Regions from separate parts of the Streptomyces sp. BBFR25 genome, predicted to be linked through region 1. Evidence: riboswitches for the same ligand, from Rfam matches in the RefSeq annotation. Region 1 holds a riboswitch; the other holds the start of a gene.

Region 1 (2,865 bases):
CCCCCACGCCGAGTGTCCTGAGCTGCTCGATGACCGTGTCGTGAGGATCGGCGTCGGTGATCAGTCCGGTGATCTTCTCCCACCGTGCTGCGCCTGCCGGGCGAGTCCGCCGGCGCCGACCAGGACGTCGCCACCGCCCGCCGCCGCGGGCTGCCCGTCTACCACGACGTCGCCGAGATTCCGCGCCGCACCCCGCAGGAGACCAGGTGAGGAGCCGCCCGGGTGTCGACACCCCCGATCACCGCGGACGCACCGGTCTCCACCTCGCCGGACGCGACCTCACCCGCAACCCCGACGTCCGGATACGCGACGTCGAACTCACCTCCCAGGGCTGGCACGTCCTGCGCCGCACCACCTTTGACTACCGGCGCCGCGACGGACGGTGGGAGACCCAGCAGCGCGAGACCTACGACCGCGGCAACGGCGCCGTCGTCCTGCCCTACGACACCGAACGCGGCCGCGTCCTGCTCACCCGCCAGTTCCGCTACCCCGCCTACGTGAACGGCCATCCCGACGGCATGCTCATCGAGGCGGCGGCCGGACTGCTCGACGCCCAGGACCCGCACACCGCGATCCGCCGCGAGAGCGCCGAAGAACTCGGCATCGGACTCGGCCCTCTCACCCACGTGCTCGACGCCTACATGAGCCCGGGCTCCGTCACCGAGCGCCTCCACTTCTTCGCCGCCCCCTACACCCCGGCCGACCGGACCGGCACGGGCGGAGGAGTCGAGGAGGAAGGCGAGGACATCGAAGTCCTCGAACTCCCCTTCGCCGAGGCCCTCGCGATGACCCGCGACGGACGTATCGCCGACGGCAAGACCGTCATGCTCCTGCAATGGGCTGCCCTGTCCGGGCCCTTCGCCCGACAGTAGAACGGCCGCCCGTTTCAGGCCACGTGCGGTACAGCTGAACTGCCCCTTCTACCCTCGTTGTTCGGTTTTCTTGACTACTTCATGCCGTTATGGTCGATTATTTATTTGCCTTATGACAACTACCTGGATGGGAGAGTGACTGCGCCTGGGATCGGCGTGAACATGTCCGGCTCCTGGTCGGGAGTCAGCGCGGTCGGGCCGGCGCGTGCCCTGGAGGACCACCTGGCCGATCCTCGCCGGGCTCTCCGTCCGCGCGCGGTCAGGAGGCCGTACGCCGGTGCGGCGGCGTGATGGCGTACAGGTCGAGGATGTCCGGCCGGGGTGCGACGCCCGGTCCGCCGGCGCGTACCCAGGCCGCGATGTCCTCGGTGGCGTCCGGGTCGTTGACCAGCCCCAGCCAGACGGACCGGGCTCCGGCGGCCCGGCCCCGCGCGGAGGGCTGTACGACGACGACGTTGGCCTGTTCGCAGACGTCGAGGCAGTCGGAGACGCGTACCGGTGCCGCGGCGCGCAGGCGTTCGATCTGGGCCGCGTGGTCGACGCCGGTCACCTTGGGGCTGCCGCAGCAGCAGTCGCGGCACACGACGATGCGGCAGGGTACGGGGCGGCCGTGGGCCGTCGCGGGCCTCGCGTCCTCTGGCGTTCGTCCGGTCGGCGTTGCGGGCATGCGGTGCCGTCCCTCTCTCCGGGGAGATCCGCCCCGGTGGTCCGTCGAGGAGGCGACCGCGTGAGTCTCCTGGCTCTCGGGTCGATGCTCGTCCCGGCCTTCCCACCCGTTGCCGGGCAGTGGCCAGTCGGGACTCGCTCGCCGATCACAGTGGCGGGACCGCGCCGGATTCACACCGGCTTCCTCGTTCCGCCGTCGCCTTGTCGCCGGCCATCATGCCATCCCGGGAACTCCGTCCCACCCGCCCGGTATTGGCCGTCAGTCCGTCTCCTGTTCGTGCGGGGCGGTCGCGGGCGCGTGGGTCGGGCGGTCCCGTCCGCCGTCACGGCCCGACACCGCCACGACGACGAGCCCGACGACGACGGCCGCGGCGGCGACCCGGCCTGCCCCCCGCATCCACCACCCGGGCCGGGCCGCGCCACCGCGCCCGCGGGCGGAGCCCAGCCGTTCGGCCCGCCGGGCCGGTCGCAGCAGGCGGAGCAACAGCAGTGCCGCGACCGGCAGTTGCAGCAGCCACAGGACGGTGCGGGGCCATTCCCCGTACCAGACGTTGGTTCCGTACAGCAGCGTGTGCCACACGCTGAGCACGTAGACGACGATCACGAAACGGTGCAGCCGCCGCCAGGTGTTCGCTCCGATGCGGTGCCGGACGTAGAACAGCAGCCCCAGCGGGATCGCCAAGTACAGGGCGCCCTGGCCGAGCGGGATGGCGATCCGGCCGGTTCCGGAGTCGTACCAGCCCGGCACGAAGGTGTCCGCGAAGCCCACCCAGAGCCGTTCCGCCCAGTCCACCTCCGTCTCGTAGCGCACGAGTTCGGCCGCGAACATCAGCGCGTGCGCCGCCATCAGCGCCATGGTCGTCAGGCTCGTGGTGCGGTGCCAGCGCTCCAGTACCTGCCGGGAGACCGGCAGCCGGGTGGGGCGTGGTCCCGACAGCAGCAGGCCGAGCATGACCGTGCCCCAGGCCCACAGCAGCCCCGACCATCCGAACGCCTGGCTGAGCAGGTACATCCAGTACGTACCGGGATCGTCCATGAACGGCATGACCGCGACGGTGTCCGAAGCACCCGATTCCATGCGGGCGTACAGGAGCGCGAAGACGAGCGCCGTGACCACCACCGCCGCGGTGGCGTCGGGCAGGGCGGACCGCAGGTCGCCGCGCAGCGCGACGCGGTCACCGGGAGGACGTTGCCGCCCGGGCGGGTCCGCCGACCCGTCTTCGTCCGGCCTCGCGTCTGACAGCATCGGGCCTCCCGGGCACGGACTATCGCGGGGGTGGTGCGCATGTGGCGTGGGGCAACAAGTCTGGCTGAAGGGGCGGCGATC
Region 2 (3,477 bases), 1.2 Mb from region 1:
GACACCGGCGATGGAGGCGATGGTCGCGGTCGGCGCGATGGCCAGGAGCAGGGAGTTGCGCAGCCCGGTCGTCGCCATCCGCGTGCGCAGCGCGGCCCAGCGCTCCGGCCAGGCGGGCGTCACGTCGTAGTGGTCCGGGTGCAGTACCCCCTGGGCCGTACGGGTCTTCTCCCAGGCCGGGGCGGGGCCGCCGCGTTCGGCGAGGTCGGCGGAGGTCTCGTAGGCGGCGAGCATGATCCGCTCGGCGATCCGGGTGGACAGGGCCTTCGCCTCGGGGGAGTCGAAGGGCAGGCGGAGCTGGAAGAAGACGTCCTGGAGGCCCATCGCGCCGAGGCCGACCGGACGCCAGCGGGCGTTGGAGCGGGCCGCCTGCTCGGTCGGGTAGAAGTTGATGTCGACGACCCGGTCCAGGAAGGTGACGGCGGTGCGGACGGTGGCGTCCAGGCGCGCCCAGTCCATGTCGCCGCTCGCGGGGTCGGCGAAGGCGCCGAGGTTGACCGAGCCCAGGTTGCAGACCGCCGTCTCCCCGTCGTCGGTGACCTCCAGGATCTCCGTGCAGAGGTTGGAGGAGTGGACGACGTGGCCGGGGGTCGCGGTCTGGTTCGCGGTGCGGTTGGCGGTGTCCTTGAAGGTCATCCAGCCGTTGCCGGTCTGCGCGAGGGTGCGCATCATGCGGCCGTACAGCTCACGGGCGGGCAGCGACTTGCGGGCGAGCCCCGCTTCCTCGGCCCTGCGGTAGGCCGCGTCGAACTCCTCGCCCCACAGGTCGGTCAGCTCCGGCACGTCGGCGGGGGAGAACAGCGACCAGGTCCCGTCGGCGTCCACCCGGCGCATGAACTCGTCCGGGACCCAGTGCGCGAGGTTCAGGTTGTGCGTACGGCGGGCGTCCTCGCCGGTGTTGTCCCGCAGCTCCAGGAACTCCTCGACGTCCGCGTGCCAGGTCTCCAGGTAGACCGCCGCGGCGCCCTTGCGGCGGCCGCCCTGGTTCACGGCGGCGACCGAGGCGTCCAGCGTCTTCAGGAACGGGACGATGCCGTTGGAGTGTCCGTTGGTGCCGCGGATCAGCGAACCCCGGGCGCGGACGCGGGAGTAGGCGATGCCGATGCCGCCGGCGTGCTTGGAGAGGCGGGCGACCTGGTGGAGGCGGTCGTAGAGGGAGTCCAGCTCGTCCTTGGGGGAGTCCAGGAGGTAGCAGGACGACATCTGGGCGTGCCGGGTGCCGGAGTTGAAGAGGGTGGGGGAGGAGGGGAGGTAGTCCAGGCGGCTCATCAGGCCGTACAGGGCGGCGACCTCGTCCACCGCGCGGTCCGTGTCGTCCTCGGCGAGTCCGGCGGCGACCCGCAGCAGGAAGTGCTGGGGCGTCTCGACGGGCTTGCGGGTGATGGGGTGCCGGAGCAGGTAGCGGCTGTAGAGGGTGCGCAGCCCGAAGTAGCCGAAGCGGTCGTCGGCGTCCGGGTCGATCAGCGCGTCCAGGCGGGCCGCGTGCAGCCGGACGAACGCGGCGGTGCGGTCGGCGATCAGGCCCTCGCGGTGGCCGGTGGCGACCGAGTCGGTGAAGGCGGCGACGCCCTGGGAGGCGGCCTCGGCGCGGATGCCGATGGTCAGCAGCCGGGCGGCCAGCCGGGAGTAGACCGGGTCCTCGGAGATCAGACCGGCCGCCGCCTCCGTGGCCAGCTCGCGCAGCTCGGCCTCGTCGGCATGGGCGGACCGGCCCCGCAGCGCGGCGGCGGCCACCCGGCCGGGGTCGGCGCCCTGGAGGTCGGCGGTCAGCCCGGTCAGGGTCCGCAGCAGGGCGGCACCGGGTCCGTCGGGTTCCCCGGTCGCCGTCACCGGGGTCGCTGAAGCCGGATCGGCTGGCGCGATGGTCACGTGGAGCACTCCCTCGCTCGGCACGGGGCCTGGCGGAGGGCAGGGGGCTCACGAGCGCGCACGGCGTCGCGTCCACCGGCCCATTCCACGAGGCCCGGACGTCATGGCACCCGGGCCAAGGCGGCCGGGCGCACTGTCGGCAGGTCCTCGGACTGGACAGGCGTGCGCGCACGTGAAGACGTACGGATGCACGCAAGTACACCGTTGCGGGACAGTTCCGGATTCGCACCGGATTCCCCTGCGGCGACAGCGAGCACGAGCATACATCTTGTGCCGGGTGACGCGAGCACCCCCAGATGTTGTGTCCGGACGGCGCGTCAGGTGTCGCTCTGGGCTGGCGTCAGAGCGTCAGCCCGTAGGCGAGCAGCATGATGTCGTCCAGCTCCGGCAGGGGGTTCCAGTCGCGGGCGGGGGTGCGGCAAAAGCCCAGGCGTTCGTAGAGGCGGTGGGCGGTGTGCATGGCGCGCTGGGTCGACAGCACGACGCCCGCGCAGTCCGGCACGGACCGGGCGCGGTCGACGCAGGCCCGCACGAGGGCCTCGCCGGCCCCGCGGCCGCGTGCCTCGCGGGCGACGGCGAGCATGCGTATCTCGGCCTCGCCGGGACGCGCGATGTCCGCCATGGGGCCGCCGGACGGCACGAAGGTCACGCCGCCGAGCACCTGGGCGCCCGCCGCGGCGACCAGCACCTCGGCGGCCGCGGCCCGCTTGGCCACGTCGCGCAGCTCCTCCAGGTAGGAGTCGCTCGCCCCGAAGTCGAGGAGGTTGTCGCCCAAGTAGGCCTGCGCGGTGATCTCGCCGAGGGTGTCGTACTCCTCGGCGCTCGCCCGCCGGATCACGAAGTCCATGACGCCGAGTGTGCCCGACGGGTACGACAACGGGCCGCCGGATTTCTCCGACGGCCCGCTGACGTGGCGCCGCTAGTGCGAGCTGCCCGCCGTGGCCGGCGGCAGTTCCACCTGGACGCCGGGGTCGCCGGCGTCCGCCGTGTAGTCGCTCGGCTTGGTCTCGTCGACGCCGTCGGGCGCCTTGGCCGCCCTCAGGACGAAGGTCAGGACCACGGTGACCAGGACGTTCAGCACGAAGGCGGTGAGACCGATGTAGCCGATCTCGCCGATGCCGGGGATCTCGTCGGAGGAGCCGCCGAAGTGCTTCTGGGTCGGCGAGGCGACACCGTAGGCGGCGACCGTGCCGTAGACCATGCCGACCGCCCAGCCGCCGAGCAGCGCCCAGCGGTGGAACCAGCGGGTGAACAGGCCGCCGACCAGGGCCGGGAAGGTCTGCAGGATCCAGATGCCGCCCAGCAGCTGGAAGTTGATCGCGACCGTCTTGTCCATGCCCAGGACGAAGACCAGCGCGCCCACCTTCACCAGCAGCGACACCAGCTTGGAGACCTTCGTCTCCTGCGCCGGGGTGGCGTCGGGCTTGATGAAGTCCTTGTAGATGTTGCGGGTGAACAGGTTCGCGGCCGCGATCGACATGATCGCCGCCGGGACCAGGGCGCCGATGCCGATCGCCGCGAAGGCCACGCCCGCGAACCAGTCCGGGAACATGGTCTCGAACAGCTGCGGGATCGCCAGCTGGCCGTTCTCCACCTTGACCCCGGCCG

What was found. A riboswitch is a leader RNA that binds a small molecule or an ion and turns the genes downstream of it on or off. The one in region 1 is predicted to bind cobalamin.
Region 2: another riboswitch for cobalamin. It lies ahead of ACGH52_RS25645 (ribonucleoside-diphosphate reductase subunit alpha); the one in region 1 lies ahead of ACGH52_RS31025 ((2Fe-2S) ferredoxin domain-containing protein).

The regions. Positions count from the first base shown of each region.
Region 1 covers NZ_CP172447.1:6,806,718-6,809,582, reverse strand. Annotated here, with positions in the region: partial or broken gene ACGH52_RS31035 (DUF4406 domain-containing protein) at 85-210, shown strand; gene ACGH52_RS31030 (NUDIX domain-containing protein) at 207-872, shown strand; gene ACGH52_RS31025 ((2Fe-2S) ferredoxin domain-containing protein) at 1,132-1,539, opposite strand; cobalamin riboswitch at 1,602-1,728, opposite strand; gene ACGH52_RS31020 (ferric reductase-like transmembrane domain-containing protein) at 1,798-2,784, opposite strand.
Region 2 covers NZ_CP172447.1:5,593,988-5,597,464, forward strand. Annotated here, with positions in the region: gene ACGH52_RS25645 (ribonucleoside-diphosphate reductase subunit alpha) at 1-1,869, opposite strand, end outside; cobalamin riboswitch at 1,990-2,149, opposite strand; gene ACGH52_RS25650 (GNAT family N-acetyltransferase) at 2,210-2,716, opposite strand; gene mctP (monocarboxylate uptake permease MctP) at 2,789-3,477, opposite strand, start outside.